DNA from 2 places in the Methylopila henanensis genome. Region 2 is predicted to be linked to the other one. Evidence: predicted binding sites of a transcription regulator. Region 2 holds the regulator's gene; the other holds the start of a gene.
What was found. Region 2 encodes LexA, which represses DNA repair genes until DNA is damaged. Its sites were predicted from a motif close to TGTTCNNNNTGTGTTCNG; they were not measured.
Positions count from the first base shown of each region.

Region 1: ruvC (crossover junction endodeoxyribonuclease RuvC) is a predicted target of LexA. The motif match lies at 8,021-8,038, and genes of this name have one in related genera.

Region 1 is NZ_JBHUER010000010.1:599,504-614,543, forward strand. Features, by position in the region: gene tolA (cell envelope integrity protein TolA) at 1-1,105, opposite strand, end outside; gene tolR (protein TolR) at 1,116-1,565, opposite strand; gene tolQ (protein TolQ) at 1,570-2,247, opposite strand; gene ACFSCV_RS16010 (trypsin-like serine protease) at 2,532-3,278, shown strand; gene ACFSCV_RS16015 (S1 family peptidase) at 3,423-4,205, shown strand; gene ybgC (tol-pal system-associated acyl-CoA thioesterase) at 4,209-4,649, opposite strand; gene ruvB (Holliday junction branch migration DNA helicase RuvB) at 4,646-5,689, opposite strand; gene ACFSCV_RS16030 (hypothetical protein) at 5,789-6,871, shown strand; gene ruvA (Holliday junction branch migration protein RuvA) at 6,852-7,475, opposite strand; gene ruvC (crossover junction endodeoxyribonuclease RuvC) at 7,472-7,993, opposite strand; gene ACFSCV_RS16045 (serine hydrolase) at 8,234-9,598, opposite strand; gene ACFSCV_RS16050 (glucan ABC transporter ATP-binding protein/ permease) at 9,726-11,519, opposite strand; gene ACFSCV_RS16055 (hypothetical protein) at 11,738-15,040, shown strand, end outside.
Region 2 is NZ_JBHUER010000001.1:285,166-300,205, forward strand. Features, by position in the region: gene gltA (citrate synthase) at 1-688, opposite strand, end outside; gene gltX (glutamate--tRNA ligase) at 872-2,299, opposite strand; gene ACFSCV_RS01395 (ComEC/Rec2 family competence protein) at 2,409-4,739, shown strand; gene lexA (transcriptional repressor LexA) at 4,733-5,446, opposite strand; gene msrA (peptide-methionine (S)-S-oxide reductase MsrA) at 5,579-6,103, opposite strand; gene ACFSCV_RS01410 (hypothetical protein) at 6,329-6,565, opposite strand; gene ACFSCV_RS01415 (hypothetical protein) at 6,562-6,726, opposite strand; gene ACFSCV_RS01420 (class I SAM-dependent methyltransferase) at 6,998-7,600, shown strand; gene ACFSCV_RS01425 ((2Fe-2S)-binding protein) at 7,605-8,093, shown strand; gene ACFSCV_RS01430 (xanthine dehydrogenase family protein molybdopterin-binding subunit) at 8,090-10,285, shown strand; gene ACFSCV_RS01435 (oxidoreductase) at 10,303-11,217, shown strand; gene ACFSCV_RS01440 (response regulator) at 11,346-12,095, shown strand; gene ACFSCV_RS01445 (sensor histidine kinase) at 12,092-13,513, shown strand; gene ACFSCV_RS01450 (NAD(P)H-dependent flavin oxidoreductase) at 13,568-14,650, shown strand; gene ACFSCV_RS01455 (vitamin B12-dependent ribonucleotide reductase) at 15,018-15,040, opposite strand, start outside.

The DNA of each region.
Region 1 (15,040 bases), on a different contig from region 2:
AGGTCACGCGCACGGCCAGGCTGTCGCCGTTCGCGGCCCCGAAGGGCGGGTTCCAGCACTGCATCACCTGCTCGCGCACGGCGTTGTCGATGCCGTTGCGCTGCGAGAGCGAGAGCTTCGTCGCGGTGCCGCGGCTGGTGCCGGCGGTGGTCTCGGGCGCGGTCTCGCGCGCCGCCGTCTGGGTGCGGCCGGGCGCGCGCTTGTCCTCGAGCGCGGACTTGCTCGGCGTGTTCGAGGTCGACTGCGAATTCTTCAGCAGCGAGGCGATCTTGTTGGGGTCGAACTTGCGCTCGGCGGCCTTGGCCTCGGCCGCCTTCCTCTCGGCCTCCGCCTTGGCGGCCTTTTCGGCTTCAGCCTTGGCGAGCTTCTCGGCCTTCTCCTTGGCGGCCTTCTCGGCTGCGAGCTTCGCCGCCTTCTCGGCTTCGGCCTTGGCGAGCTGCTCCGCCTTCTCCTTGGCCGCCTTCTCCGCCGCGAGCTTCGCCGCCTTTTCGGCCTCGGCCTTTTCCGCAGCGGCCTTCTCGGCCGCCGCCTTGTCCTGCGCGGCCTTCTCTTCGGCGGCGGCCTTGGCGCGCAGCTCGGCCTCGGCGGCCTCCGCCTGGGCGAGTTTCTCGGCCTTCTCCGCGGCGGCCTTGGCGGCTTCCGCCTTCGCGGCCTTGTCCGCGGCTGCCTTTTCGGCGGCGGCCTTGGCCACTTTCGCGGCTTCCGCCTTCTCGGCTTTCTCGGCTTCCGCCTTGGCGGCCTTGGCTGCTTCCGCCTTCTCGGCCTTCTCCGCGGCGGCCTTGGCCTCCGCCTCGGCCTTCGCGAGGTTCGGCGCGGGCGGCGGCGGAGGCGGCGCGGCGACGTCCTCCTTGGCCTCGGGCAGCGCGTCGTCCACGGGCTCGGGGTCGGCCTCCGCGACCTTGTCGGCCTTGATCTTCGGCGCGTCGACCTTCTTGGAGGTCTTCGAGCCCTTGGTCATGGCCTCGAATTCCTGCGGCGTCAGGATCTCGATCGGAAGCGACTCCGTCGGCGACACCTCGAACGGCTTGGCCGTTCCGAGATTCACCACTCCCCAGGCGAGGATCAGCGCGTGAGCGGCCGCAGAGGTGACCAGGCCTGGGCGCATGGGCGTCCGCTCAGCTCCCCTGCTCGAGTTCCGTCACGAGCGCGACCCGGCGGAAACCCGCCGCGGACAGCGTGCCCATGACTTTCATCACCTGGCCGTAGACCACGTTCCTGTCGCCCCGCACGTAGATACGTTCGTCGTAGCCGGAATTCGTGATGGCAATGAGGCGCGGCGCGATCTCCTCGACCTGCACCTGCGTCTCCTGAAGGAAGACTTCGCCCTTGGTGTTCACCGTGATGGTGAGGGGCTCCTTCTCCTCGTTCAGCGGGTTCGCGGAGGTCTGCGGCAGGTCGATCGGCACGCCGACCGTCAGCAGCGGCGCCGACACCATGAAGATGATCAGCAGCACCAGCATGACGTCGACCATCGGCGTCATGTTGATCTCGGACATGACCTGCGTGCGCCGCCGACGGCGCGCGCCGTGCGATCCGCCTCCGCCTCCGCCGGCGCTCATCCCCATCGGATCAGGCCCTCTCGTCGATCTGGCGGGACAGGATCGCGGAGAACTCGTCGGCGAAGCCCTCCATCCGGCTCGCCTGGCGCGTCACCTGGCTGGAGAACTTGTTGTAGAAAATGACCGCCGGAATGGCCGCGACGAGGCCGATCGCGGTGGCGAACAGCGCCTCCGCGATGCCGGGCGCGACCACCGCGAGCGAGGTGTTCTTGGACGCCGCGATCGACTGGAACGCCGTCATGATGCCCCAGACCGTGCCGAACAGGCCGATGAACGGCCCCGCCGAGCCCACGGTCGCGAGCACCAGAAGCTTCGACTCCAGCCGCTCGGTCTCCCGCGCGATCGTCACGTCCAGCACCTTGTCGATGCGCTGCTGCAGGCCGGCGACGGACCGGCCGCCGCTCTCGTAGGAGCGCTTCCATTCCCGCATCGCCGCCACGAACAGAGCCGCCATGCCGGTGTTCGGACGGTTGGACAGCGAGCGGTACAGCTCCTCGAGGCTCTGGCCCGACCAGAAGATCTTCTCGAAACGGTCCATGTTGCGGCCGTTGCGCGAGAACAGAAGCTGCTTGTCGATGACGATGGCCCAGCACCAGACCGAGGCGGCCAGCAGCCCGATCATGACGAACTTCACGACGAAGTGCGCCTGTAGGAACAGGCCCAGCAAGGACATGTCGGGTGTTGGCATCGTCCGTTCGTCTCCACGCTCCGCGGCCGCGCCGCGACTTCCGGCCCGGCGCCGCGCGGCGGCCTCGACCGCCCGCGCGCCGCGCGCCATCGACGCCAACAGGACCGGAACGACCGCGCTAGTCGCGCGTCAATGTGTTGAAACTGCGACCCGATCCCACAGGGGCACCCTTCGTTAATGGCTCGTCAAGGTTAAGACGACGTTACCGGCTTGCGGCGTGGCTCCCCCGTCGCGGTTCGCCCGGCCGCTCGCTTCGCCGGCCGCCGACGGCTAAGACGGACGCCATGCGCGCCTTCGCCCTCGCCGTCTTCGCCGTCTTCGCCTGCGATCCCCTCGCCGCCGCGGGGCTGGAGGCCGCGACCGTCGCGGTCCAGACCGTCACGCCCACCGGCGACGGCCGCGCCCGCATCTCGGACTGCGCCGGCGTGCTGATCGAGCCCGACGTGGTGCTGACCGCCGGCCACTGCCTCGACGCGGCGTCCGGGCCGGCGCAGGTGGCGGTCTTCGGCTATGAGAACCGCCGCGCGATTCCGCCGCACCTCCCCGTCCTGCGGTTCGCCCGCCATCCCGGCCATGTGATCGGCTGGCGCGAGCGTCCCGGCGAGCCGGAGACGCGCCAGCGTGAGATCGCCGCCGACCTCGCGCTTCTGAAGCTAGCGCGCCCCGTGGCCGGCGCGACGCCCGCCTCCTTAAGCGGAAACGTGGAGGCCGCCGCCGCGGCGACGGCCGCGATGACGGGCGTCGGCCGGGCGGGTCCGGGCGACGGCGCGCGCTCCGGCGCGCTCAAGAGCTTCCGGCCAAGCGCCGTCCGGCTCTCGACCGGGTCCGGCGCCCGCGTCGCCTTTGCGTCCGTCGACCGCCCGGCCTGCGGCGGCGACAGCGGCGGGGCGCTCGCGAGCCGCGACGGCGCGGTCTGGGGCGTGGTCTCCGCCATCCTGCGCCCGCGTGGCGGCTGCAGCGCACGGATCGCGATCGCGCCGATCGATCCCGCGTCGGACGGCTTCCGCCGCATGCGCCGCGCGCTCGACTGAGCCGGTTGTCGCTCGACGGACACATGTGACAGCCGGCGGCCGAAATCACGGCGACTGGAACGGACCTTTGACGTTCCGCATGCCATGGTGCGGCCTGAAACCCGACCCTTTCCGCGCCGCGCCGCGCCCGACCGGATTTCCTGCATGCGCCTCATCGTGTTTTGCGTTCTCGCCGCTGCGGGCCTCGCCGTCCTCGCGCCGCAGCAGGCTCTGGCGCTTTCCGGCGGCTCCCCCGCCCCCGCCGGCGACCGGCTGACGCGAGCGACGGTGTTCATCACCAGTCTGACGCCCACAGGCCGGTCGCGCGCGCAGGTCGGCAACTGCACCGGCGTGCTGATCGAGCGGAATCTCGTGTTGACCGCGGGCCATTGCCTCGCCGACCTCGGCGGCCCGAGCGTGGTGGTGGCGCAGTTCTTCGAGGGCGACGGCCGGCCGGGGCCGACCGTGCAGGTGGCGGCCGGCGCGATGCACCCCGACTTCCAGGGCCGCGGCGACGCCGACAACCCGCGCCCCGAACTGCTGGGCGCCGACCTCGCGATCCTGAAGCTCGCCCGGCCCGCGCCGCGCGACCGCCGGCCGATCCGGATCGCGGCGCAGCCGCTGAAGGCCGCGAAGACCCGCTCGGTGCTGGCGGGCGCCGGGCTCACCGACCCGTCGGACGAAGGCTCGAGCGGCGAGCTCCGCCTCGCCAACGTCTCGGCCGAGGTCGTCACCGACGGGCCGACGGCGGTCGCGTTCGGCGTCTCCGGCGGCGCGGTGTGCCGCGGCGACAGCGGCGGGCCGGTGATGGGCCAGGGCGGCGTCTGGGGCGTGGTGATCGCGATCGTGCGGCGCCGCAACCTCTGCAACTCGACCATCTTCATGGCCGTGCTCGACCCGAAGTCGCGCGGCTTCCGCAACATGCTGTCGCGCGCCCGTAAGGGCTGAGGGCTACTCCGTCCGCGCCATCTGCTCGCGCATCGCGAGCGGCATCCGCACCGGCCGGCCGTCGCGGACATAGGCGCAGACGGCGAGCCCGGTCACCAGCGTCTCGCCATCGCGCGTTACCGACTGGCCGAGCGTCAGCGACGCCTGCTTGACCTCGTGCACCCAGGTGGTGACGGCGACGACGTCGTCCATGCGCGCGGGCCTGAGGTAATCGACCGTCATGCGGCGCACGACGAAGCCCTCGCGCTCGGTCTCCCACAGCACGCGGTGGTCGAAGCCGATCGCGCGCAGGATCTCGGTGCGGCCGCGCTCCATGTAGCGCAGGTAGTTGGCGTGGTAGACGGCGCCCGAGAAGTCGGTGTCCTCGTAATAGATGCGCAGCGTCAGCACGTGGCGCACGCCGTCGAGGCGACCTCCGACGCCGTCTTCGAGATTTGCCGTCATTGCTCCTCGTCGAGATCGAACAGCGGCGCCTGGGCGGGCGCGGCCGGCGCGGCGAGGCCGAGATGCCGGAACGCGTTGGCCGTCAGCATGCGCCCCCGAGGCGTCCGCTGTATGAAGCCCTGCTGGATCAGATAAGGCTCGATGATCTCCTCGACCGCGTCGCGCGGCTCCGACAGCGCCGCGGCGATCGTCTCCACGCCGACCGGGCCGCCGCCATAGTTGGTCGCGATCGTGGAGAGGTAGCGGCGGTCCATGGCGTCGAGCCCGAGATCGTCGACGTCGAGCAGGCGGAGCGCCCGGTCGGCGCTCTCGCGCGACACTGTCGCCTCGCCGGACACGGAGGCGAAGTCGCGCACCCGCCGGAGCAGCCGGCCGGCGATGCGGGGCGTGCCACGCGAGCGCCGCGCGATCTCGCGCGCGCCCTCCGGGCTCATGGCGACGCCGAGCACCCGCGCGCCGCGCCGCACGATCAGCTCCAGCTCGTCGATCTCGTAGAAATTGAGCCGCAGCGGGATGCCGAACCGGTCGCGCAGGGGGGTGGTCAGCAGGCCGGCGCGGGTCGTCGCGCCGACGAGCGTGAACTTCGACAGGTCGATGCGCACCGAGCGCGCCGCCGGCCCCTCGCCGATGATCAGGTCGAGCTGGAAATCCTCCATCGCGGGATAGAGGATCTCCTCCACCGCCGGATTGAGCCGGTGGATCTCGTCGATGAACAGCACGTCGCGTTCTTCGAGATTGGTCAGCAGCGCCGCGAGGTCGCCGGCCTTGGCGATCACCGGGCCGGAGGTGGCGCGGAAGCCGACGCCGAGCTCGCGCGCGACGATCTGCGCCAGCGTGGTCTTGCCGAGGCCGGGGGGGCCTGCGAACAGCACGTGGTCCAGCGCCTCGCCGCGCGCCTTGGCGGCCTGGATGAACACCGACAGGTTCTCGCGGGCCTGCCGCTGGCCGGTGAAGTCGGCGAGCGTCTGCGGACGGATCGACGCGTCGAGGGCGTCGTCGTCGCGAAGATGGGCGTCGCGGACGGGGCTTTGCGAAGTCATGCGGCCGATCGGTGCGAAACAGTCGCATTCGTGATACGGCATCGGCCCGGTCCGCGAAACCGCCTGCCCACGCGGCGGCTCCGCGCGGGGGAGGACGGCTTGCGCATCTGCCATCTCCATGTCGGCACGCCGAAGACCGGCTCAACGACGATCCAGGGCTTCCTGCAGAACCGGCGCGACGTCATCGAGGCGCGCGGGCTCGGGCTGCCGACCTTTCCGCCGCGCACCATCGCGATGACCGGCCGCCAGCTCGCCCGCCATCTCCCGCTGGAGCAGGACCCCGCCGCCCCCGTCACGCGTTCGTGGCGCTGGCTCGGCCGTCATCTCGCGGCGACGGACGGCGACCTGCTGATCACGCGCGAATCGCTCAGCACCGATTTCGCCAAGGCCGAGCGCTTCGCCTTCGTTCGGCAGTTCTTCGCGCGCCGCGGCGTCCGGCTGCACATCATCGGCTACGTCCGCGACACGCCCGACCGCATCAACGCCACCTACACCCAGCACGCCAAGCGCCTAAGGCTGACGCGCTCCTTCAACCGCTGGATCGCCTCGGCCTCCCCGGAGCAGAACCCCAACTTCTCGCCCTGGCGCGTGTTCCGCCACATGATTGAGGCCGACGACGTCGACCTGACGCTGAAGAGCTTCGAGGCGGTGAAGGGGCGGCTCGTGGAGGACTTTCTCGAAACCGTTGGCCGAGGCGACGTCGACGCGCGCGGGTTCGACGACCGGTCCTACCGCAACGCCTCGCCGGGGCCGAAGGCGATTGAGGCCGCGCTCACGATCCGCCGGCGGCTCAACGAGCGCGGCTTCGATCCGAAGGCGCTGATGGACTACTCCATGGCGTTCGAGGCCGCCCTCGCCGAGCGGGGCTGGAACGAGACCGCGTTCTTCGGGCCGGACCCGGCGCTCGCGGCCCAGCTTTCGGCGCGCTACGCTGAGGAAAACGACCGTTTCGCGCTCGCCGTCTGGGGCCGCCCGTGGAGCGAGCGCGTCGCCGCGACCGACCGGCTGCGCAACGTGTTCGACCCGAAGCGCGCCAGCCTCCGCGACCTCGCCGACATCGACGATCTCGCGCGCGACGCGATCGCCCGCGGCGACGCCGCCCTGCGGCCGGTCAGCCGGGCCCTCGCGGTCTTCACGCGCCTCCGCCGCCGTCTCGCCGGCGTCAGCCCGCGAGCTGCCTGAGGCCCGCCCGGATCAACTGCTCGGTGGTGGCGCCCTCCCCCGCGGACTGCATGGCGGCGGCGACGGCGGCGCTCGCCTGCGGAGCGGCGTAGCCGAGATTGACCAGCGCCGAGACCGCGTCCCGCGCCGGCTGCGGGCCGCGCTTCGGCTCCGCGCCGTCGCCCGCCGCCAGCCGCCCGAGATTGGGGTCGACGTCGGCGAACAGCGGCGCGCGGTCCTTGAGCTCGGCCGCGATGCGCGCCGCGACCTTGGGGCCGACGCCCGGCGCGCGGGCGATCGCGGCCTTGTCCTGCAGCGCGATCGCGGTCGCGAGCTCCGGCGCGTCGAGCACCGAAAGCACGCCGAGCGCGACCTTGGTTCCGACCCCCTGCACGGTGTTCAGCAGCCGGAACCACTCCCGCTCCAGATCGGCCATGAAGCCGAAGAGCTGGATGCGGTCCTCGCGCACATGAGTCTCGATCGACAGCCGGGCGATCTCGCCGGCCTTCGGCAGCCGCCCGAGCGTCCGGGCGGAGCAGTGCACGACATAGCCGACGCCGCCGACGTCGATGATCGCCCAGTCGGTCCCGACCGAGTCCACCTTGCCCGTCAGCTTGCCGATCATGCGGTCATCCTCGTCGCGGCGGCGATGCGGGCGCGCGCCCCGCGGTGCTGGGCGTGGCAGATCGCGACCGCGAGCGCGTCGGCGGCGTCGGCGCTCTTGAACGTCGCCTTCGGCAGCAGCACGCCGATCATGGCCTGGATCTGGCGCTTCTCCGCATGGCCGGCGCCGACCACCGTCTTCTTCACGAGGTTCGGCGCGTACTCCGCCACCGTGAGCCCCGCGAGCGCCGGCACCAGCAGCGCGACGCCGCGCGCCTGGCCGAGCTTGAGCGTGGCCGACGGGTTGTTGTTGACGAAGGTCTCCTCGACCGCCGCCTCATGCGGCGCATGCCCGGCGAGCACCGCGCACAGGCCGGCGTGGATCGCCGCGAGCCGCTCCGCGAGCGCCAGCGCGTCGTCCGGGACGATGACGCCGGAGGCCACGAAGGACAGCCGGCTGCCGTCAGCCTCGATGATCCCCCAGCCGGTGCGGCGGAGGCCCGGATCGACGCCGAGGATGCGAATCGCGGACAGGCTCATGCTCCCGATGTAGCGGGAGAAGGTTACCGGAACACAAGCGGAACGTCGCGGCGCAGCGCGCGCAGGCCGCCCAACCTGTTCGGAAATCGCCTCGGTGCCGCGCCGCCTGCCGTCAGGCCCGCCGAAGGCGGGTATCCACGACTTCCTTGTGCGTACAGCCCTGCGATCGAAGTCGTGGATGCCCGCGAAGGCGGGCATGACGACTTCGCCTGTGGCGACGCATACTTTGCGGACCCGCCCTCAGAAGGCGGACTTGCCCGACGGCGGCTGCGCGTTGCGGTAGACCGAACCGGGCGTCGGGGTCGGCCCGTTCGAAGCCGCGGTGGGGCCGGCGCCCAGCGTCTTCCGCGGCGGCGTCTTGGGATCGAGCTCGATCTTGACCCGGCCCTTCTTCTCCGCCTCGGCGGCCTTGGTCGCCTTCGTCGGCTTGGCGGCGGGCTTCTTCACCGGCTTGTCGGCCTTGAGCGACTTCACCTTGGCGCTTCCGGGCTTCACCGCGGCGCCGGGCACCACCGCCGACGACGCGGCGGCGTTCGGGGCGTAGGCGGTCGGCGCGTCTTCGTCGACGCCGCTCGGCTTGGCGGCGACCGCCGGCGCGTTCGGCGCCGGCGTGGCGTAGACCATCACCGGGTTCACCTGCGTCTTGGACATCAGGATCGGCCGCCACGGATGGCCGTTCGGATCGTACTTGCGCGCGGCGCGGAACTTGGCGGTCGACTTGCCGCACATCTCCTCGCGCAGGTCGATCGGGAAGGCCGGCGCGACCGTGGGCAGGGTCGCGAGCGTGCCGACGGCGGAGCGGGCGGCGAACCCGCGCTCGAAGGCGTCGATCGCGGTCTCGGAGCGCTCCAGCGGCGTCGGCGAGCCCAGCACGACCGTCACCAGCCGGCGTCCGCCGCGACTCGCGGTCGCCACCACGTTGAAGCCGGACGAGCAGACATAGCCGGTCTTCATGCCGTCCGCGCCGGGATAGCGGCCGATCAGCCCGTTGTGGTTGCGGATGACGCGCTGGCCGATCTGGATCGCGTCGAGCGAGAACAGGTCGGCGCGGTCCGGGAAATTGCGGTAGAGCGCGGTCGCGAGCACCGCCATGTCGCGCGCGGTGGTGCGCTGCAGGTCCGGGCCCGGGCGCACCGGCAGGCCGTTGGGATTGACGAAATTGGTGTTGGTCATGCCGATCTGGACCGCCGTGCGGTTCATCTCGGCGACGAAGGCCTCGACGCTGCCCGAGACGCCCTCGGCGAGCAGGAAGGCGATGTCGTTCGCGGACTGCACCATCAGCATCTTGAGCGCGTCGTCGACCGTCACGGTCTGGCCGACCTGAAAGCCCATCTTGCTGGGCGGCTCGGCCTGCGCGCGGGCGGTGTAGACGAGCGGCGTGGAGGACGAGAGCCGGCCGTTCTTGATCGCCTGCAGCACCACGAAGGTGGTCATCAGCTTGGTGAGCGACGCCGGATACCAGGGCGTGGTGGCGTCCTGCGCCTCGAGCACCTGGCCCGTCGCGATGTCGGCGACGAGCAGCGGCTTGGCGGAGGCCGGAGCGGCGGCGATCGAAAGGACCGCGGCGAAACAGACCAGCGCGCGGCGGCGGATCGAATGAAGCATGGGCGCCATCGTACTCGTGATGCGTCTGTGGGAGGCGGCCCCGACGGCGCCGTCCCCCGACGCGCACGGCGCATGACAGCCTGCCGATCTCACCTGACGTTGTACCTGCGTAGTGCCCGGATGCCAATCACGCAGGGGTCACGACGACGTCGGAGCCGGACTTCGCGTGCTCGACAGCCTGCGCTAACGCCTGCGCCGCGACGAGCTTCGCGAACGGGCCGCCGGCGTTGGCGAGCGCCTCGAACGAGCCGCGCTCGACGATGCGTCCGCGCTCGAACACCAGCACGAGGTCGGCGCTGCGCACGGTCGCGAGGCGGTGGGCGATCACCAGCGTGGTGCGCCCGGCCCGCGCCGCGTCGAGCGCCGCCTGCACCTTCGCCTCGGTGCCGGCGTCGAGCGCGCTCGTCGCCTCGTCGAGCACGAGGATCGGCGGGTCCTTGAGCAGCGCGCGCGCGATCGCGAGCCGCTGGCGCTCGCCGCCCGAGAGCGAGGCCCCGCGCTCGCCGAGCGGGGTGGCGAAGCCGTCCGGCAGGCGGCGCACCACGTCGAGCACCTGCGCCTTCTCGCAGGCGGCCTCGAGCTCCGTGTCGGTCGCGTCCGCGCGCCCGACACGGAGGTTCTCGGCGATCGTGCGCGCGAACAGCATCGGCTCCTGGAACACCACGCCGACGTTGCGCCTCAGCCCGTCGAGCGTCATCGCGCGGATGTCGGTCCCGTCGATCGTCACCCGCCCCGCCTGCGGGTCGAAGGCGCGGTGCAGCAGCGCGAGCGTGGTCGACTTCCCCGAACCGGTGGCGCCGACCAGCGCGACGGTCATGCCCGGCCGGGCGCGGAAGGAGACATCGGACAGCGTCGGCCGGCCGGGCTCATAGGCGAAGGACACGTCCTCGAACGCCACGTCGCCGGAAAGCCGGCCGGGGTCGCGGGCGTCCGGCGCGTCGGCGACGTCCGGCGCCGTGTCCACCAGCGCCAGCAGCTCGCCGATCTTGGGCGCGTTCATCAGCAGCATGTTGACGAGCGTCACCGCCTCGCCGAGCCGGCCGATGACGAGGGTGGCGAGCGCCGCGAAGGCCACGATGTCGCCGACGCTCGCGAGCCCTTGCGCGTTGAGCGCGGCGCCGGCGAGCACGACCCCGAGCACGGTGAGCGTGCCCGCGGCCGGCGTCGCCGCCGCCGCATAGGCCCACCAGGACAGCACCGGCATCTGCGCGTCGAGCAGCCGCTGCATCACGCCGCCGAGATAGGACATCTCGCCCCGGATGCGCGCGAAGCTCTGCACCACCGCGACGTTGCCGACCGCGTCGGCGGCGTGCTGGGCGAGGTCGGAGTGGTAGGCCTCGACGTTCTCCTGCCGGCTCTGCGTCTTGCGCAGCAGCAGGGTGATCGCGATCCCGAACAGGACGACGAGCGCGATCAGGATCGCGCCGAGCCAGGGGTTGAGCATCAGGCTCGCCGGCAGCAGCGCGACGAGGCCGATCAGCGTGGCGCAGCCGGAGCGGAAGAACAGCAGCCACACGTCGGCCAGCGCGTTTGCGCCTTGCGTCAGCGCCTTCACGATGCGCCCGGAATGGGTGCGGCGGTGGTAGCTGAGCGGCAGCGACAGCGCGTGGCCGAAAACCTCCGTCATCACCACGAGCCGGCGGCGGTGGGCGAGCCGGTCGGCGTTCAGCCCGACCGCCACCCGCCCGGCGATGGCGGCGAGCGCGATCAGCGCCCAGGCCGCCGCGAGCGTCGGCAGTTCGCCGGCTCGGCCGCCGGCGAGGCTGTCGATGATGCGCCCGAACAGCACCGGCTCCGCGAAGGCCGCGAGCGCGAGCGCCGCGTTTCCGGCCGCGAGCGCGACGCCGAGGCGCCGCTCCTCGCCCAGCAGCGCGAACGCCCGCCGGTAGATGGCGAACACGCCCGTCCCGCGAGGCGTCACGCGGACATCCGCCGTTTGCGCGTTACGGGAGCCGCCGCCATCCGCTTCCCCTTCCCGATTCGCCTTGAGCGCCAAGCGCGTTAACCGCGAAATTAACGGGTTGTTTACCCTATCCGTTAACATTGCATTAGGCGCCGCACCAACGCGTCGCCCACGAGCCCCCAGCACGTCGCGGCGCCGGACCGCGACGGGACGGGGGGCCGCCCCGGGGTGGTGCGATGAGCTTCAGCGACCAGAGACATGCGACCGCGCCGGCCGAGGACGAGGCTCCGGCCGGCTCCGCTCTGGACCGGCTCGCGAAGCGCCTGGCCGCCAGCCGCGGCGAGACCAGCAGCGCGCCGCGCCGCGACCTCGAGCAGCTCGTCGACATGCTCGCCCGCCGCAACATCCAGACCGAAGACCGGCTGACGGACGCGCTCGAGGGCCTCGCCCGCTGGGCCGGCCGCGCCGAGGGCGAACAGGCCCCGAGCGTCGCGCCCCGCCCCGCCGCGCCGCCGCCGGACGCCCCGCGGCCGGCGACGCTCCGTTCGGCGCTCGCGGAGATCGCGGCCCGCCAGAAGGACCTCGACGCGCGCGACGTCCGGCCTGCGGCCGCGAAACCCGAGCCGGCTTCCGTCGCGCCCGCGCTGTCGGCGAACGAAGCCGTGATCGCCGACATGCGCCGCCAGATCGAGGCGCTCGCGGGCGCGGTCGACGGCCTGCCGACCCGCTCGGACGTCGACGGCCTGCTCCGCGAGATCGCCTCGGTCGCCGCGCGTTGCGACGCCGAGCGCCCCGCCAGGCTCGATCCGACCTCGCTCAAGGCGATCGAAGCGCTGGTGGTCGAAGTCGACCGCATGCGCAACGACGCCGCGAGCCCGCAGATGCTCGCCCGCTTCGCCGAGGAGGTCACCGGGCTTTCGCGCCAGCTCGAGGCCATCGGCCCCTCCAACGCCGAAGCGATCGAGACGCTCGCCCGCCACATCGACGACATCCGCGGCGAGCTCGCGCATTTCACCAAGGTCGGGGCCGTCGATGGCCTCGCTTCCGACATACAGGCTCTGGTCGCGCGGCTGGACGAGCAGGAGGCCGCGGCGGCCAGGCGCAGCGAAGACTCCGCGCGCATGGAAAGCGTGCTCCGGGCCGAGATCGAGGCGCTGTCGCCGGCGCCCGCGCTCGACGCCTTCGCGCAGCGCCTCGACGCGCTGACCGCGCAGCTTGGCCAGCGCGGCAGCGTCTCCCCCAAGCTGCAGGCGCTGCCCGAGAAAGTCGAGGCGCTGAGCGGCAAGATCGACGCGCTCGCGGAAAACAGCGGGCTGGCGGACGTCGGGCCGAAGGTGGACGCCATCGCCCGCAAGCTGGCGGAGCCGGCTGCGGCGCACCCGGCGCTCGCCTCCCTGTCCGGCAAGGTGGAGTCGCTGCACGGCAAGATGGATTCGCTGGCCGCCGCCGCGCTGACGCGCGCCGCGGATGTGGAGCGGATCGCGGACGCCGTCCGGAACGAGCTCGCCGCGCTCGCGGAGCCGAACGGGATCGAGGCCGTCGGCCGTCGGATCGAATCGCTCGCGCAGCAGCTCGCCGAGCGCCCGTCGGCGGCCCCGGCGGTGCTGGCGCTCTCGGAGCGGGTCTCCGACCTCTCCACCCAGATCGAGGACGTCGCCGTCGCCGCGCAGGCGCGCGGCTCCTCGTTCGAACGGATCGAGGAGGCCGTCCGCGGCATCGCCGAGCATCTGGTCGCGACCGCCGCGGGCCCGTCCGCCGGGCCCGACGCGCTGGTCGGGATCGAGCAGCGCATCGTCGGCCTTATCAACAATCTCGACCGCACCGACGGCCGGATCGACGACCTCAACGCCGGCTTCGCCGCGCTCGCGGCGCGGGTGGAGCAGAGCTGCGCCGCCGTCGCGCGCGACGCGGGCCAGGCCGCCGCCGACGCGGTGCGCGAAAGCTTCGTCGAACGCGACAGCGGCGAGCCCGCCGGCGGCCATGGCGTCGGCATGCTCGACCTCGCGGAGGCGCTCGGCGAACTTCGCGCCGCGGCCGTGCGCAACGACCGCCGCACCGCCGACACGCTCGACGCAGTCCGCATGACGCTCGACCGTCTGGCCGACCGCATGGACGCGCTCGCCGCCGGCGGATGGCCCGCGGAGCGTCCGGCCTACGACGACCGCCCGCTTACGGCTCCTGCGCCCGCGGTCGACCCGATCGAAGCGGCCCGCGCCGCCGCCCGCCGCGCGATGGCGGAAGCCATCGAGAACGAGCCCGAACCGGTCCGCGTCCGCGCGGCGGCCCCCGTGGCCGCGCCGGCGACCGCGGCTCCCGCCATCACCGCGTCGCGCGCGCCGATCGAAGACGACGTCTTCGACCTGCCGATGGAGCCGGCCGCGCCGACGGTCCGCGCGCCCGAGCCCGCTCCCGATACGCCGGCCGCCGCGCCGAGCGCCGCCTCCTTCATCGCCGCCGCCCGGCGCGCGGCGATCCAGCCGTCGTCGGAGCTGGACGACGAGCCGTCGCGTCCGTCCGCGAAAGCGAAGAGGGCGAAGGGGCCAGGCGTTCGCCTGCCGGACGTCACCGGGCTCGTGTCGACGCTCAAGGCGCGCCGGCGTCCTATCGTGATCGCCCTCGCCGCCGCGCTGATCGTGCTCGGCGTGGTCAAGCTCGCGAACTCCCTGCACGACGATCCCGCCGAGTCGGCGCCCACAGCGCATTCGCCGCAGTCCGACCTCGTCGTGCCGGCCGCGCCCCAGGCCGCGGCCCCCGCCCCCGCCGCCGCGCCCGAGATCGAGACGCCGCGGGCCGAGGCCCGGCGTCAGGAGGCGCCGGAGCCCGCGCCGCTCGCCGAACGTCGGGCCGACCCGGTCCCGCCGCCGACCGCGTCCGAGCCGTCCGCCGCGCCGAAACCCGGCGCGCAGCTCTCTCCGCCGCGCGCGCCCGCGAAGGACATGACCGACTTCGCGTTCTCGCAGACCCTCGGGCCCGCGCCGCAGAAGTTCGAGCCCCCGTCGACCTCCGCCGACGGCCTGACGACCGGCTCCATCAACCGATCCGCCAATCCGGACGCGCTTCCGGACTCGATCGGCGGCGCGACGCTCCGGATGCGCGCGGTTCAGGGCGACCCGTCGGCGCAGCTCGAGATCGCCGACCGCTTCCTCGACGGACGCGGCGTTCCCGCGGACGCCGCGGCGGCCGCCCGCTGGCTGGAAAAGGCCGCGGCGCAGGGCCTCGCTCCCGCGCAGCACCGGCTCGGCAGCATGTACGAAAAGGGCCGCGGCGTGCCGCGCGACATCCTCACCGCCCGGCGCTGGTACGAACAGGCCGCCGCCTCCGGCAACGTCCGCGCGATGCACAATCTCGGCGTGATCTACGCCGAGGGCGGGCTCGGCAAGCCCGATTTCGGCGCCGCCAGCGTGTGGTTCCGCATGGCGGCCGAACGCGGCCTCGCCGACAGCCAGTACAATCTCGCGGTGCTGCAGGCCCGCGGCCTCGGCGGCAAGCGCGACCTCGCGGAAGCCTACAAGTGGTTCGCGCTCGCGAGCCGCCAGGGC
Region 2 (15,040 bases):
GGTCGGCGTGCAGCACGAAGATGCGGTCCATGGCGCGCGCCAGGACCGGGTTCACCTTGTACTCTTCGCACGGCACCGCGAAGCACATGTTCAGGAAGTTCGCCGAGAAATCGAGCGCGTTCTGCGGGTACACGAACGGCTGGCCGATCGAATACTTGTAGGCCATGGCGGCAAGCGTCGGGATTTTGGCGACCATGCGGATGGCCGCGATCTCGCGCTGGTCCGGATCGGTGATGTCGGTCGAGTCGTGATAGAACGCCGACAGCGCGCCGACCACGCCGCAGAGCACCGCCATCGGGTGCGCGTCGCGGCGGAAGCCGGAGTAGAACCGCGACATCTGCTCGTGGACCATGGTGTGGCGCGTCACCAGCCGGTCGAACTCGGCCTTCTGGGCCGAGGTCGGCAGTTCGCCGTGCAGCAGCAGGTAGCAGGTCTCGAGGAAGTCGCCGTTCTCGGCCAGCTCGTCGATGGGGTAGCCGCGGTACAGCAGCACGCCCTCGTCGCCGTCGATGAAGGTGATCTTCGACTCGCAACTCGCGGTCGAAGTGAAGCCGGGATCGTAGGTGAACAGCCCCGTGTGCTTGTAAAGCGTCTGGATGTCGAGGACGTCCGGGCCGACCGTTCCGTGTCGTACGGGGAGATCCAGCTCGGCGGACCCAACCTTCAGCGTTCCGTTCGCGTCGCTCATGCGCCATGCCCTTCGTCGTTGGGATGCCGATGGAAGTCCTCGGGCGGGCGACGTCCGGCCCCGGGAGGGAAGCGCCGTGGGCAGGGACGACTTTAGGAGGACTTCGATTGGCGTAGCCCAAGTTTTGTTGCGGCGCAAATAGGGCGTGGCGCGCAAGCGGGCAGGCCGATCCTCAATGTTTGATCACGATAGCGCCTGATCCCGGATGCGTCCGAGGCTCTCCTCGCGGCCGAGCGCGACCAGCACGTCGAAGATGCCGGGCGAGGTCTTGCGGCCGGTCAAAGCCGCCCTGAGCGGCTGCGCCAGAGCGCCGAGCTTGACGCCGGCCTCCTCCGCCAGAGCGCGCACGGCGTCCTCCGCCGCGGAGGCGCTCCAGTCCGTGATTTCCTCGAGCCGGTCGGCGAGTTTCGCCAGCAGCGCGCGGGCGTCGTCGGTCAGCAGCGCCTCGGCGGCGGGCTCCAGCGCCAGCGGGCGCGAGTCGATCAGGAACCGGGCGCCGTCGATAAGCTCGACAAGGGTCTTCGCGCGCTCCTTCAGACCGGGGAGGGCGGTCGCGAGCGCCGGCCAGCGCCCGGTCTCGTCCAGCCGCCGCGCCGCTTCCGGGCCGCCCGGCAGATAGGGCAGCGAGGCCTTCAGGGTCGCCAGCAGCTCGTCGTCCGGCGTCGAACGCATGTAATGCCCGTTGAGGTTCGACAGCTTCGCCATGTCGAACCTCGCGGCCGACCGCCCGACGTCCCTGATGTCGAACCACTCGATCGCCTGCTCCGTCGAGAAGATCTCGTCGTCGCCGTGGCTCCAGCCGAGCCGGGCGAGGTAGTTCCGCAGCGCCGAGGGCAGGAAGCCGAGTTCGCGGTAGGCTTCGGCGCCGAGCGCGCCATGGCGCTTCGACAGCTTCGCGCCGTCGGGGCCATGAATCAGCGGGATGTGCGCCATCTTCGGCACGGCCCAGCCGAGCGCCTCGTAAATCTGGGTCTGCCGGGCGGCGTTGGTGAGGTGGTCGACGCCCCGGATCACATGGGTGACGCCCATGTCGTGGTCGTCGACGACGACCGCGAGCATGTAGGTCGGCGTTCCGTCCGAGCGCAGCAGCACGAGGTCGTCGAGGTCCTTGTTGGGGATGACGACGCGGCCCTGCACCAGATCGTCCACCACGGTCTCGCCTTCGGTCGGCGCCCTGAGGCGGATGGCGGAGGGACGGCCCGCGGGCGCGTCGCTCTCCGGCCGGTCGCGCCAGCGCCCGTCATAGCGGGGCGGGCGGCCTTCCGCCTGGGCGAGGCTGCGCATCTCCTCGAGCTCCTGCGCCGTGGCGTAGCAGCGGTAGGCGCGGCCCGCCGCCAGCATCTGCTCCACGGCCTCGCGGTGACGGGCGGCGCGGGCGAACTGGAAGATCGGCTCGCCGTCCCAGTCGAGGCCGAGCCAGGTCAGGCCGTCGAGGATTGCCGCGATCGCTTCCTCGGTGGAGCGCGCCCGGTCCGTGTCCTCGATGCGCAGCAGCATTTTGCCGCCGAGCGATTTCGCGAACAGCCAGTTGAACAGCGCGGTGCGGGCGCCGCCGATGTGCAGGAAGCCGGTGGGCGAGGGCGCGAAACGGGTGACGACGGTCTCGGTCACGGGCGGTCTCAAAACTGCTCAGGGGTGAAAAGCCTGCTTGCGACAAAGCCGCTTCGCGCGAAGGCGCGCCCGTGTAGCATGGGCCGCAAGCAGGGGAAACAGCGCGGCCATGGGCGGGCAGCCGGGCTACGACGGGCGGAAGCGGGGCGCGCGGGCGATCGCGCTGCCGGGCGCGCGCTCCGTCGGCGACAGCGGCACGCTTGGCCTCCTCCGGGCCGCCCGTGGCTGGTTCGCGGCCCATTTCGCCGAAGAGATCGAGCTCGGGCGGCCGGCGCTCTGGTTTCCGGTCGCCTTCGGCGTCGGCGTGATCGTCTATTTCGCCGCGGCGGAAGAGCCGCAGCTTTGGGCCGCGAGCCTGCTCGCAGGAGCGGCCGTCATGGGCGTGATCGCGGCGCGGCGGCGTTTCATCGCGCTCGGCGTCACGCTCGGGCTGGCGGCGGGCGCGCTCGGTTTTCTCGCCGCGAAGATCGCAGCCGTGCGGGCGGAGGCGCCGCAGCTCGCCCGCGCCCAGCGCGCCGAAGTCGTCGGCCGCGTCGTCCTGATCGAGCCCCGCGACCGCGGCATGCGGCGCGTGACCGTCGCGGTCGAGCGGCTCGGCGACCTCAAGGCCTCCGGGACGCCACGACGGGTGCGCGTGACGATCGGGCGGGAACCTTCGCTCGACGCCGGCGACCGCGTGTCGCTGACCGCGTTCTGGCGCGCCCCGCAGGGCCCGGTGCGGCCCGGAGGCTACGACTTCGCGCGCGTCGCGTTCTTCCAGGGCGTGGGCGCGACCGGCGCACAGCCGAAGGACGTCCGGCGCCTCGCTCCGGCGGTGGAGGAGACGGCGCTGGAGCGGGTCTCCGCCGCGGTCGAGCGCCTGCGCGCCCGCCTGACCGAACGGGTGGTCCAGGCCATCGGGGGCGGTCCCGAGGCCGCTGTCGCGGCGGCGCTGGTGACGGGCGTGCGCGGCCCCATCCAGCAGGACGTCGACGACGATCTACGCGCCGCCGGCCTCAGCCATATCCTCTCGATCTCGGGCCTTCACATGGCTCTGGTCGCGGGCGTGCTGTTCTGGCTGCTGCGCGCGGCGCTCGCGCTGTCGCAGACCGTCGCGCTCGGCTGGCCGGTGAAGCAGATCGCAGCCGTCGCGGCGCTCGGCGGGGCCGCGTTCTATCTCGCGCTCTCCGGCGCGGAGGTCGCGACCCAGCGCGCTTTCCTCATGGCGGCCGTCGTGTTCGCGGCCATCCTGATCGGCCGGCCGGCGCTGACGCCGCGGAACCTCGCGCTCGCGGCGCTCGCGGTGACGGCGCTGACGCCCGACGCGCTGCTCGGGCCGAGCTTCCAGATGTCGTTCGCCGCGGTCGCCGCGCTGATCGCGACCTTCGAGGCCTGGCCGCGCCGCCGCGAACGTCCCGAATCCACGACGCGGCTCGGCGCGGCGATCCGCTGGCTCGGGACGGCGGCGGCGGTCGCGCTTGTCACCACCCTCGTCGCGGGGCTCGCGACAGCGCCCTTCGCCGCCTACCACTTCCACCGCGTGACGCCCTATGCGCTCGCCGGCAACGCGCTCGCGACGCCGCTGATCAGCCTGATCGTGATGCCGAGCGTCGTCGGCGGGCTGCTGTTCGCGCCGCTCGGCCTCGACGGGCCGTGGTGGCGGCTGATGGGCCTCGGCCTCGACGGCGTGCTCGCGATCGCCCGCGCCGTCGCGTCCTGGCCCGGCGCGGAGCGCGCGACCGGCGCCTTCGGCGAGGCCTCGCTTCTCCTGTTCGCGCTCGGGATCTGCTGGCTCTGCCTGTGGCGGACGCCGCTGCGCTTTCTCGCCGTCGCGCCTATTCTCGCCGCGTTCGCGCTCGCGGCCTGGCCGACGCGGCCCGACGTGGTGATCGATCCGGCCGGGCGCTCCATGGCGGTGCGCGGGCCGGACGGAAAGCTCGCGCTCGTCGGCGCCGGGCGCAGCGGATTCGCCGCCAAGGTCTGGCTCGCGGCCGACGGCGAAGGGCCGCCAAGCCCGCCCTCAGGCGCCCGCCGGACCGCAGGAGCAGGCCGCTGCGACGCCTATGGCTGCGTCGCGCCGCTTGCGGACGGAGGCGTCGCCGCGCTGGTCTGGGACCCGCGCGCATTCGAGGAGGACTGCCGGCGCGCCACGCTGGTTGTGACGCGACTCGAGGCGCCGCCCGCCTGCTTCGACCGCGCCGCGGTCGTCGACCGCCGCGCGCTCGCCGCGACCGGCGCGCTCGAACTCAAGCGCGACGGCCCTCGCTTCCTAGGAACAGCCGCACGAACGCCCGGAGGCGACAGGCCGTGGTCGCCGGCCGGCTTCGAGCCCCCTCCCGACGTCGCTCTCCGACTGCAGTTCGCGCCGCGCCGCGCGCCGACCTCCGCTGAGTCAGACGCCGTCGATCCCACCGAAGTCCCGGAGGAGCCCGACGAGCAGGGGGCCGCAGACGATCAGTAGCGGCGGATCAGCCCAACAAGCCGGCCCTGGATCGCGACCCGGTCGGGACCGAAGATGCGCGTCTCGTAGGCCGGGTTCGCCGCTTCCAGAGCGATCGAAGCGCCGCGCTTGCGCAGTCGTTTCAGCGTCGCCTCCTCGTCGTCCACCAGCGCCACCACGATGTCGCCGGTGTCGGCCACGGTCTGCTTGCGGATGAGCACGAGGTCGCCGTCGAGAATGCCGGCCTCGATCATCGAATCGCCGCGCACTTCGAGGGCGAAATGCTCGCCGGCCGAAAGCATGTCGGGCGACACCGCGATGGTGTGGCTCTTCGCCTGGATGGCCTCGATCGGCACGCCCGCGGCGATCCGGCCCATGACCGGGATCGCCACCATGCGCTCGTCCTCGTCTTCCTCCGCTGCCGGAGGACGGGCCGGGCGGACCTTGCCGAGATTGCCCTCGATGACGCTGGGGGTGAAGCGGCCGGCGGGGCGCGACACCGGCGGCGCCGCGGCCTCGGGAAGCTTCAGCACCTCGAGGGCGCGCGCGCGGTTCGGCAGACGGCGGATGAAGCCGCGCTCCTCCAGCGCCATGATCAGGCGGTGGATGCCGGACTTGGACTTGAGGTCCAGCGCGTCCTTCATCTCGTCGAACGAGGGGGGAACGCCGGTCTCCTTCAGCCGCTCATGGATGAAGCGCAGCAACTCGTACTGCTTGCGGGTCAACATGTCCGGCTCCGCGACGTCAAAAACAAATCATGAACAGATATCTACCTGTTCTAGATGTGTTCCGCAAGGGTTAACGTCGCGTTTACGGCGACGGCGCTTCCGCGCCGCCGCGTCCCGCGCGGATGCGGCCGCTCAGCCGGCGCGGCGGACCTCCTCGCGCGCGGGCAGCCGCCAGTTCGGCCGGATGAAGTGGCAGGTGTAGCCGTTGGGATAGCGCTCGAGATAGTCCTGATGCTCGGGCTCCGCTTCCCAGAACGGGCCGGCCGGCGCGATCTCGGTCGCCACCTTGCCCGGCCACAGCCCCGAGGCGTTCACGTCGGCGATGGTCTCCTCGGCGATCCGCTTCTGGTCGTCGTCCAGGACGAAGATCGCGGAGCGATAGCTCAGGCCGACGTCGTTGCCCTGCCGGTTCAGGGTGGTCGGGTCGTGGATCTGGAAGAAGAACTCCAGCATGCGCCGGAAGCTCGTCACGGCCGGGTCGTAGACGATCTCGATCGCCTCGGCGTGGGTTCCATGATTGCGGTAGGTGGCGTTGGGGACGTCGCCGCCCGTGTAGCCGACGCGGGTCGAAACCACGCCCGGCTGCCTGCGGATCAGGTCCTGCATGCCCCAGAAGCATCCGCCCGCCAGAACCGCACGCTCGGTCGCAGTGGTCATCGCCGTCTCCTCAGGGTTCGATCGTGGCCCTGATATCGGGATGCGGCGCCGGATTTTCAAAAGCGGGAAAGCGGGGCCGCGTGAGCGCGACCGCGCCGCAAGGCGTGCGGCCACCGAAGGCGCCCGTGCTCCTGGTCGCCTTCGGTGGCCTTAGCGGTCGTCGGTGGGGACATGCCGCCGACCGCCAATCAGATCAGTGAATGGGGCTCCCTGATCCGATCTCGTCTATCTCCGGCCGGCGCAGACGCTCCCGGCGCGGCCCCGAGGGTCAGGCGCGCAGAACGTCTGCGCGCCATCCGCTTCGGCGGCCATGGGAAGGCGGTCGCCCTTGGCGGCGCTGTTGGAGATCTTGGTCATCGTGGCGATCGGGTCGCGGCTCTCGGCGTAGCCGATCATTGCGGGCAAGGGGAGCAGCAGAAGCGCCAGCCAGCGCAGGCCTCTCCACGTCGGCCAGCGGATCATGACTCGCCTCCGCAGGCCGGCCCGGCGGCCGCGCAGGCCTCGGCCACGACTGTCTCGCCTGAAACCACGACGGCTCCCATCGCCTCCGAGGTGAGCATCAGCGACGCTCCGAGGCAGCCGGTCCGGACCAGCCGGGCGACGATTGCTTTCGAAAGGCTCATGCGGCGCTCCCGGTTTCGTTTCGGCGACGTCCCGGTGGCCCTCGAGCCGCCGCGTCGTTCGCCGTCTGACCGAAACCATGCGCCGCGGCGCGGTTGCGTTGGATTGAGAGATGTTAAGAAATATTCGGAGGACGTCAGGGTCCTCGCTTCCAGCCGGAAACATCTCTTAACAACACGCAATCCAAAGCAACCTTTCGGCGCCTCACGGTTCTGTCTCCCAAGCGGCTGAAGCGGCTCCCCCGTCCGCTCCGCGACCGACAGGAACCAGTCCATGAACGTCACGACGACCTTCGACGGCCTCACCTTCATCAGGGAATGGCTGACCGCTCCTCTGCGCGTGGGAGCGATCCTTCCGTCCGGCGCGACCCTCGCGAGGGTGATGACCGCGGAGATCGACCGGAACGTCGGCGCCGTGATCGAGCTCGGGCCCGGCACCGGCGTCTTCACCCAGGCGCTGCTCGAACGCGGCGTCCCGGAGCATCGGCTGGCGCTGATCGAGACAGGCTCCGAGTTCGCGACGCTGCTGCAGCTTCGCTTCCCCGAGGCGCGCACGCTCTGGATGGACGCCTCCGCGCTGCGCCACGTCGCGCTGTTCGACGGCGAAAAGGCCGGCGCCGTGGTGAGCGGGCTGCCGCTGCTCTCGATGAAGCCCCGCAAGGTGATCATGATTCTGGACGGCGCTTTCAGCCATCTGAAGCCGGGCGGCGCGTTCTACCAGTTCACCTATGGGCCGAACTGTCCGGTTCCCCGGCCGATCCTCGATCGGCTCGGCCTGAAGGCCAGCCGCGTCGGCCGCGCGCTCGCGAACATGCCGCCGGCCACGGTGTACCGGATTCAGCGCCGCGCCCCGCGGCGGCCCGGCGGGGAGGGCTGATCCCATGGCGCATTCCCTCACGATCAACGGCGAGATTCATCGGGTCGAGGCGGACGGCCGCACGCCCCTGCTCTGGGTTCTCCGCGACACGCTGAAGCTCACGGGTTCGAAATACGGCTGCGGCGCCGGCCTGTGCGGCGCCTGCACGGTGCATGTCGACGGTCAGCCCGCGCGATCCTGCTCGCTCACGCTGGCCGATCTCGCCACCTCACGGATCACGACGATCGAAGCGATCGCCGGCGCGGAGGCCGAAGCCGTCCGCGACGCCTGGGTGCGGCGCGACGTGCCGCAATGCGGCTTCTGCCAGTCCGGCCAGGTCATGAGCGCGATCGCTCTGCTTCGCGAGACGCCGTCGCCGACCGACGAAGACATCGACGCCGCGATGAGCGGGAACCTCTGCCGCTGCGCCACCTACAACCGCATCCGCGCCGCGATCCACGACGCCGCGGGGCAGCTCCGTCGGCAGGCCGACGGCGAAGGAGGCCGGACATGAGCCCCGCCGTTACCGAAGCGCCGGCCTCCCGGGGCGGCTTCCGGATGTCGCGCCGCAGGCTGATCCTCGGCGGGACGCTCGTGGGCGGCGCGCTGATCGTCGGCTACGCCGCGACCCGCCCCGTCGAGACCATCGGCGCCATCCTGCAGGCCGGCGGAGGAGACCCGGAACCGAGCGTGTTCGGTCCGTTCATCCGCATCTCCGCGGACGGCTGGGTCACCATCGTCAACAAGCACCAGGAGATGGGGCAGGGCGTCCACGCCGGGCTCGCCGCGATGGTGGCGGAGGAGCTCGACGCGGACTGGGACCGCGTCCGCGTCGTCGACGCGCATGGCAACTTCCGCGCCTACGGGCCTCAGCTCACCGCCGGATCGGGGTCGATCGCCGGCGCCTGGGACACGTTGCGCAACGCGGGCGCCGCCGCACGGGCGATGTTCGTCGCGGCCGCCGCCCAGCGCTGGGACGCGCCCGAAGAATCGCTCGTGGTGCTCGACAGCGTCGTGTCGGACCTGAACTCCGGCATGTCGGCGAGCTTCGCCGAGCTGCTGGAGGAGGCCTCGCGGCAGACCCCGCCCGACGCCCCGGAGCTGAAGCGGCCCGAAGCCTACCAGCTGATCGGAACCGACCGGGTCCGCCGCAAGGACAGCCTCCCGAAGAGCTCCGGTCGGCAGGTCTACACGCAGGACGTCCATCTGCCGAGCATGCTGACCGCGATGGTGGCGCGCAGCCCGCGCTTCGGCGGCGCGCTGGTGAGGTTCGACGCGGCCGAGGCGCTCAAGATCGCGGGCGTGGTCGACGTCTTCGCGATCGAGAGCGGCGTGGCGGTCGCCGCCGAGAACACCTTCGCGGCGAAGCTGGGGCGTGACGCTCTCAAGGTCGAATGGGACGACAGCGGGGCCGAGAAGCGCTCCTCGGCGGAGCTCGTCCGCGAGCACCGCGAGATCGCGGACGGCCGCTCGGACATCAAACCGGCCGCCTTCCAGACCGTCGGCGATCCCGAGACCGCGTTCGGCCAAGGCGCCGTGGAGTTCGCGTTCGACTTTCCCTATCTCGCCCACGCGCCCATGGAGACCCCCGATTGCGTCGCCCGCATCGACGGCTGGAGCGTCGAGATCATCTCGGGATCGCAGATGCCGACGATCGATCAGGTCCAGGCCGCGCGCGTCGCGCTCACGCTTCCGGGAAAGGTCGACATCAAGGTGCTGCCGGCCGGCGGCTCCTTCGGCCGCCGCGGGGTCCTGTCGGCGGATTATCTCATCGAATGCCTGCGGATCGCCAAGCGCACGAACGGGCGTCCGGTGAAGCTGATCTGGACCCGCGAGGACGACATCACCGGCGGCTATTACCGGCCGATGGCGCACCATCGCGCATGGGTGGAGATCGGCGCGGACGGTTTTCCCGCCCGATGGCGCCATCATGTGGTCGCCCAGCCGCTGTTTTTCATCGGAAACGACTTCACCGTCGAGGGCGTGAGGGACTCTCCGTACTTCTCGACCGCCTCGGTCGTGGACGGAAAGATCTTCGAGCCGAGCGCCCCGACGCCGGTCTGGTTCTGGCGGTCCGTCGGGCATTCGCACACCGCCATGGTGATGGAGCACATCGTCGACCAGCTGGCGCGGCGGGCCGGCCGCGATCCCGCCGAGTACCGGCGCGCGCTCTATGAAAAGGCGAACGCGAGCCGGCGGCTCGTCGTGCTGGACGAACTCCGCCGCAGGGCGGGCTGGGGCGAACGGCTCGAGCCCGGCTGGGCGCGCGGCATGGCGGTCCACGAAAGCTTCGGAACCGTCGTGGGCCAGGTCGCGGAGGTCCGGCTCGAGGGCGGCCGTCCCGCGGTCCGCAGGGTCGTCGCGGTGGTCGACTGCGGGATCGCGATCTCGCCCGATCAGATCGCGGCGCAGATGGAGGGCGGGGTCGGCTACGGCCTCTCCGCGGCGCTCCACGGGGCGATCACGCTGAAGGACGGCCTCGTTCAGGAGACCAATTTCGACGGCTACCCGCTCCTGCGCATGAACGAGATGCCGGCCGTCGAAACGCACATCATCCGCTCGACCGCCCGGCCGACCGGCATGGGCGAGCCGGGCGTGCCTCCGATCGCGCCGGCGGTCGCCAACGCCCTCCTGGCGCTGACCGGCGAGGCGACGGCCGCTCTTCCGTTCCGGCGCCGGGACCAGCCCGCGACAGCGGGCCTCTGAAGGACAACGAACACGTCATGGCGAAGTGGTCTCTAGCCGACATGCCGTCCCAGAAGGGCCGGTCCGCCGTCGTCACCGGCGCCGGCGGGCTCGGCTATGAAACCGCGCTCGCCCTGGCCCGCGCCGGCGGCGCGGTCGTCGTCGCCGGGCGGGACGTCAGGAAGGGCGAGGCGGCGGTCGCGCGCATCCGTCGCGAGGCGCCGTCGTCGGACGTCCGGTTCGAACTGCTCGACCTCGCCGACCTGAGGTCGGTGTTCGCCTTTGGCGAACGGATGCGGGCCCGGACGGACAGTCTCGATCTTCTGGTCAACAACGCCGGCGTGATGACCCCGCCGCGTCGCATGGAGACCGTGGACAGGCTGGAGCTGCAGCTCGGCACGAACTATCTCGGCCACTTCGCGCTGACCGGGCGTCTTGCCCCTCTCCTGCAGAAGGGCCGAAAGCCGCGCGTGGTGACGCTGTCGAGCGTCGCGGCGCGCAACGGAGCGATCGACTTCGGCGACCTCAACGCCGAGAAAGGCTATCAGCCGATGACGGCCTACAGCCAGTCGAAGCTCGCCTGCCTGATGTTCGCCTTCGAGCTGCAGCGCCGCAGCGAGGCCGCCGGAATGGGAATCGCCAGCATCGCCGCCCATCCCGGCATCTCGCGCACGGATCTGCTGCACAACGCGCCCGGCCGCCTCAGCGTCGCGGGCGTCCTCCGCTCCGCGCTCTGGTTCCTGTTCCAGCCGCCGGCGCAGGGCGCGCTGCCGACGCTTTTCGCCGCCACGGCGCCGGAGGCGAAGCCCGGCGGGTACTACGGGCCCGACAGGCTCGGCGAGACGCGCGGACATCCGGCGCCGGCGCGGATCCCGCCGCAGGCGCTGGACTTGGACGCCGCGACCCGGCTCTGGCGCTACTCGAAAGCGCTCACCGGCGTGGATTTCGGATAGCGGCGGCTCGCCGTCATCGGGCGTCGGCCCGTGTTTCGTCCACCTTCACAAAACAAAACATCTCGTTTGGTGACAGCGGGGGCGGTTACGTGGGACCTTGGGCCGCTAAAGTCGCGGAACCGCGTTTGATGAATATGCAGCTTCAGTCCTTCCAGAACTGCGCGCCTGAGCCGCCGGCGACGATCCTCCTCGTGGAGGACGACCGCGACATCGCCGATATGCTGGCCGAGACGCTGACGCAGAACGGTTATGTCGCCGTCGCCGCGCAGTCCGGCGCCGAGATGGACCGGCTGTTGCGCCGGCAGTCGTTCGACCTGATCGTGCTCGACGTCATGCTGCCGGGAGAGGACGGCTTCAGCATCTGCCGGCGGCTGCGGGCGGAGGCGCGGACGCCGATCGTCATGCTCACCGCCGTAGCGACCGACGTCGATCGCATCGTCGGCCTCGAGTTCGGCGCCGACGACTACGTCACCAAGCCGTTCAACACCCGCGAGCTGCTCGCCCGGATCAAGGGCCTGCTCCGCCGCGCCTCCTACGGCTCGGAGCGCCCCGGCCGGAAGAGCGCGATGACCTTCGCGGGCTGGACGATCGATCCGGTCGCGCGGACGCTGGTGGACTGCGCCGGCGCGCAGGTGTTCATGACCACCGCCGAGTTCGATCTGCTCGTCGCGCTGTGCCAGAACGCCGGCCAGGTCCTGACCCGCGAGCAGCTTCTGTCCCTGACCCATGCGGGCGTCGCGGGCCCGGTCGAGCGCAGCGTCGACGTCCACGTCAGCCGCATCCGTCAGAAGATCGAGCCGAACCCGAAGGACCCGAGCTTCATCAAGACGGTGCGGCTTGGCGGCTACCTGTTCACGCCCGTGGTCGAAGCGTCATGAGCCGCTGGCGCAGCCTGTTCCTGTGCGGGTCGATCCGCCGCCAGATCCTCTTCCTGGCGATCACGCCCGTGCTGGTCATGGTGCTGGTGGTGAGCCTGCTGCACAGCGCGGAAAACAAGGCGCCCTATGCGAGCAAGGTCGCGATCCGGATCCAGACGGTTGTCTCCCAGCTCGACGCCGCGGGGAGCCCGCAGGCGGCCGAGGCGATCATGGCGGCGACGAGCGCGACCGGGCTGAAGGTCGAGCGGATGTCCGCGCAGGCCGCGCGGAGCGAACTCGCGCCGCCGACGAGCGGCGACTGCGATCTCGCCGACATCCACAAGGCGTTCGGCGCGTCGCTCGACGCGGAGGTCCGGCGCCGGACGTCGGCGGGCTCGGAAGGCGATGTCATCGCCGTGCGCCTTCCCGACGGCGCGGCGCTCGCCTTCGCGCCGACCCCGCGTCCGCCGCTGCCGCTGCTGCACCCGGAACGCCTGTTCTTCGCGATGAAGATCCTGATCATCGTGGTCCCGATGCTGCTGCTGTCGATCTACGCCGGCGCGGTCATCATGGCGCCGCTGACGAGTTTCGCCCGCGCAGCGCAGGACCTGAGCCCCGACGAAGGCCCGGACCGGCCGTTCGACGAGCGCGGCCCGCGGGAGATCAGCGCGCTCGCGCGGGCTCTCAACGACATGCGCGCCCGCATCCGGGACATGATCGACGGCCGCACCCGCATGGTGCGCGCCATCAGCCACGACCTGCGCACGCCCCTGACGCGGCTGCGCATGCGGGCCGAGCGCTCGACCGATCCGGCGCTCCGCGACGCCATGCTGACCGACATCAGCCGCATCGACGCGATGATCCAGGAGACGCTGACCTATCTTCGGCGGGAGGTCGCGACCGAGACGACGCAGCGCGTCGACCTGCCGAGCCTGCTCCAGACGGTCTGCCACGACTTCGCGAACATGGATATGCCGGCCTCCTACGAGGGGCCGGACCGGCTGACCTTCGCCTGCAAGCCGCAATCGCTGGCGCGGGCGGTCACCAATCTCGTCGACAACGGACTGAAGTTCGCCGGCGTCGTCATGGTGCGGCTCGAGCCGCTGCCGGGCGGCGGCGTGCGTATCGAGGTCGTCGACGACGGCGCCGGCGTTCCCGAGGCGATGCGCGCCAAGGTGATCGAGCCCTTCTTCAAGGGCGACGCCAGCCGCAGCTCCAGCGCGCCGGGCGGGTTCGGCCTCGGCCTGTCGATCGTCCATGAGGTCGTCGGCGGTCATGGCGGGACGATGGAGCTGCGCGACGGCGAGCCCCACGGCCTCGTGGTCCGGCTCGACCTGCCGGACGCCTCCGCCGCCGCGGCCTCCGCGGCCCGGCGCGTGGCGGAGCCGCGGCGGCCGGAGCCGGCGCGAGAGCCTGCGACCTCGAACGCCGCGGGTTGAGCTTTCGGCCCGAAGCCTCCAGATCGGGGGCTCCGGGACCGCAGGAGCGCCGCGATGGCACTGGCCGCAACGACCTCGACCGACCGCTTCCTCGCCCTCGTCGGAGCGGCGGCCCCGATCGTCCAGGCGCCGATGGCGGGCGTCTCCACCCCTCAGCTCGCCGCGGCCGTCTCCGACGCCGGCGGTCTCGGGTCGATCGCGATCGGCGCGAGCGGGGGTAAGGCGGCGCGGGACATGATCGCCGCGACGAAGGCGCTGACGGCGAAGCCCTTCAACGTCAACGTGTTCTGCCATCCGCCGGCGGTTCGCGACGCCGACCGCGAGGCCGCCTGGCTGCGCTGGCTGGCGCCGCTGTTCGCGGCGTTCGGGGCGGAGCCTCCCGCGGCGCTGGCTGAGATCTACAAGAGCTATCTGCAGGACGACGAGGCCTTCCGGTTGCTGCTGGAGGCGCGGCCGAAGGTCGTCAGCTTCCATTTCGGGCTGCCGCCGCGGACCCATGTGGAAGCGTTCCGCGCCGCGGGCGTCGTGACCATGGCGACCGCCACCAATCCGGACGAGGCGGAGCTGATCGAGGCCGCCGGGATCGACGTGATCGTGGCGCAGGGCGTCGAGGCTGGCGGCCACCGCGGCATGTTCGAGGTCGAGGCGCCCGACGCCGCCTTGAGCGCGAGCGTGCTCGTCAGCCTGATCGCGCGGCGGGCGCGCATCCCGGTGCTTGCGGCCGGCGGGATCATGGACGGGCGCGGCGTGCGGGCGGCGCTCGCGCTCGGGGCCGCCGGCGCGCAGCTCGGCACCGCCTTCGCGCTCTGTCCCGAGAGCGCCGCCGGCCCGGCCTACCGCGCGGCGCAGAAGAGCCCGCGCGCCTTCGACACGCGGCTGACCTCGGCGATCTCCGGCCGCCCCGCGCGCGGGCTTACGAACCGCCTGATGCGCGAGGCCGCCGCCCCCGGCGCGCCGCCCGCGCCCGCCTATCCCGTCGCCTACGACGCCGGCAAGGCGCTCCACGCCGCGGCCTCCGCCCGGGGAAGCGACGACGCCGCGGCGTTCTGGGCCGGGCAGGGCGCCCCGCTCGCGCGCGAGCTGCCGGCCGCCGAACTGATGCGGCGGCTCGTCGAGGAGATGGGCGAGGAGCGCTGACCGCCCGGCCGCGCGCGTCCGGCCGCCATGGGCGGGCGCGTCAGGCCGGCGATGTCAGACGGCAGAATGGATTAATGGTCCGGTCGGCCGAACCATGACAGGGGCGTTTCGAAGGGAGCAGCAGGTCCGTCCTGGCTGGGCTGCAATATCCGGACAGGGCCTCGGCCGTCATGCCCGGGCTTGACCCGGCTATCCATCTGTCGCCGGCGCGTCCGCGCCGGGTGGATCCTGAGGGCCCAAGCCCAAGGAGACGGGCGCGGTTACAGCGCCGGAGCGTCACGACGCGATCTCCTCCCAGAGATCGCGCCGGAGCTATCCATCAAGGATGACTGAATTTCGCCGAGAAGGCCCATCGCGAGAACTTTCTTCAGCTACACCCGCTTGTCGAGC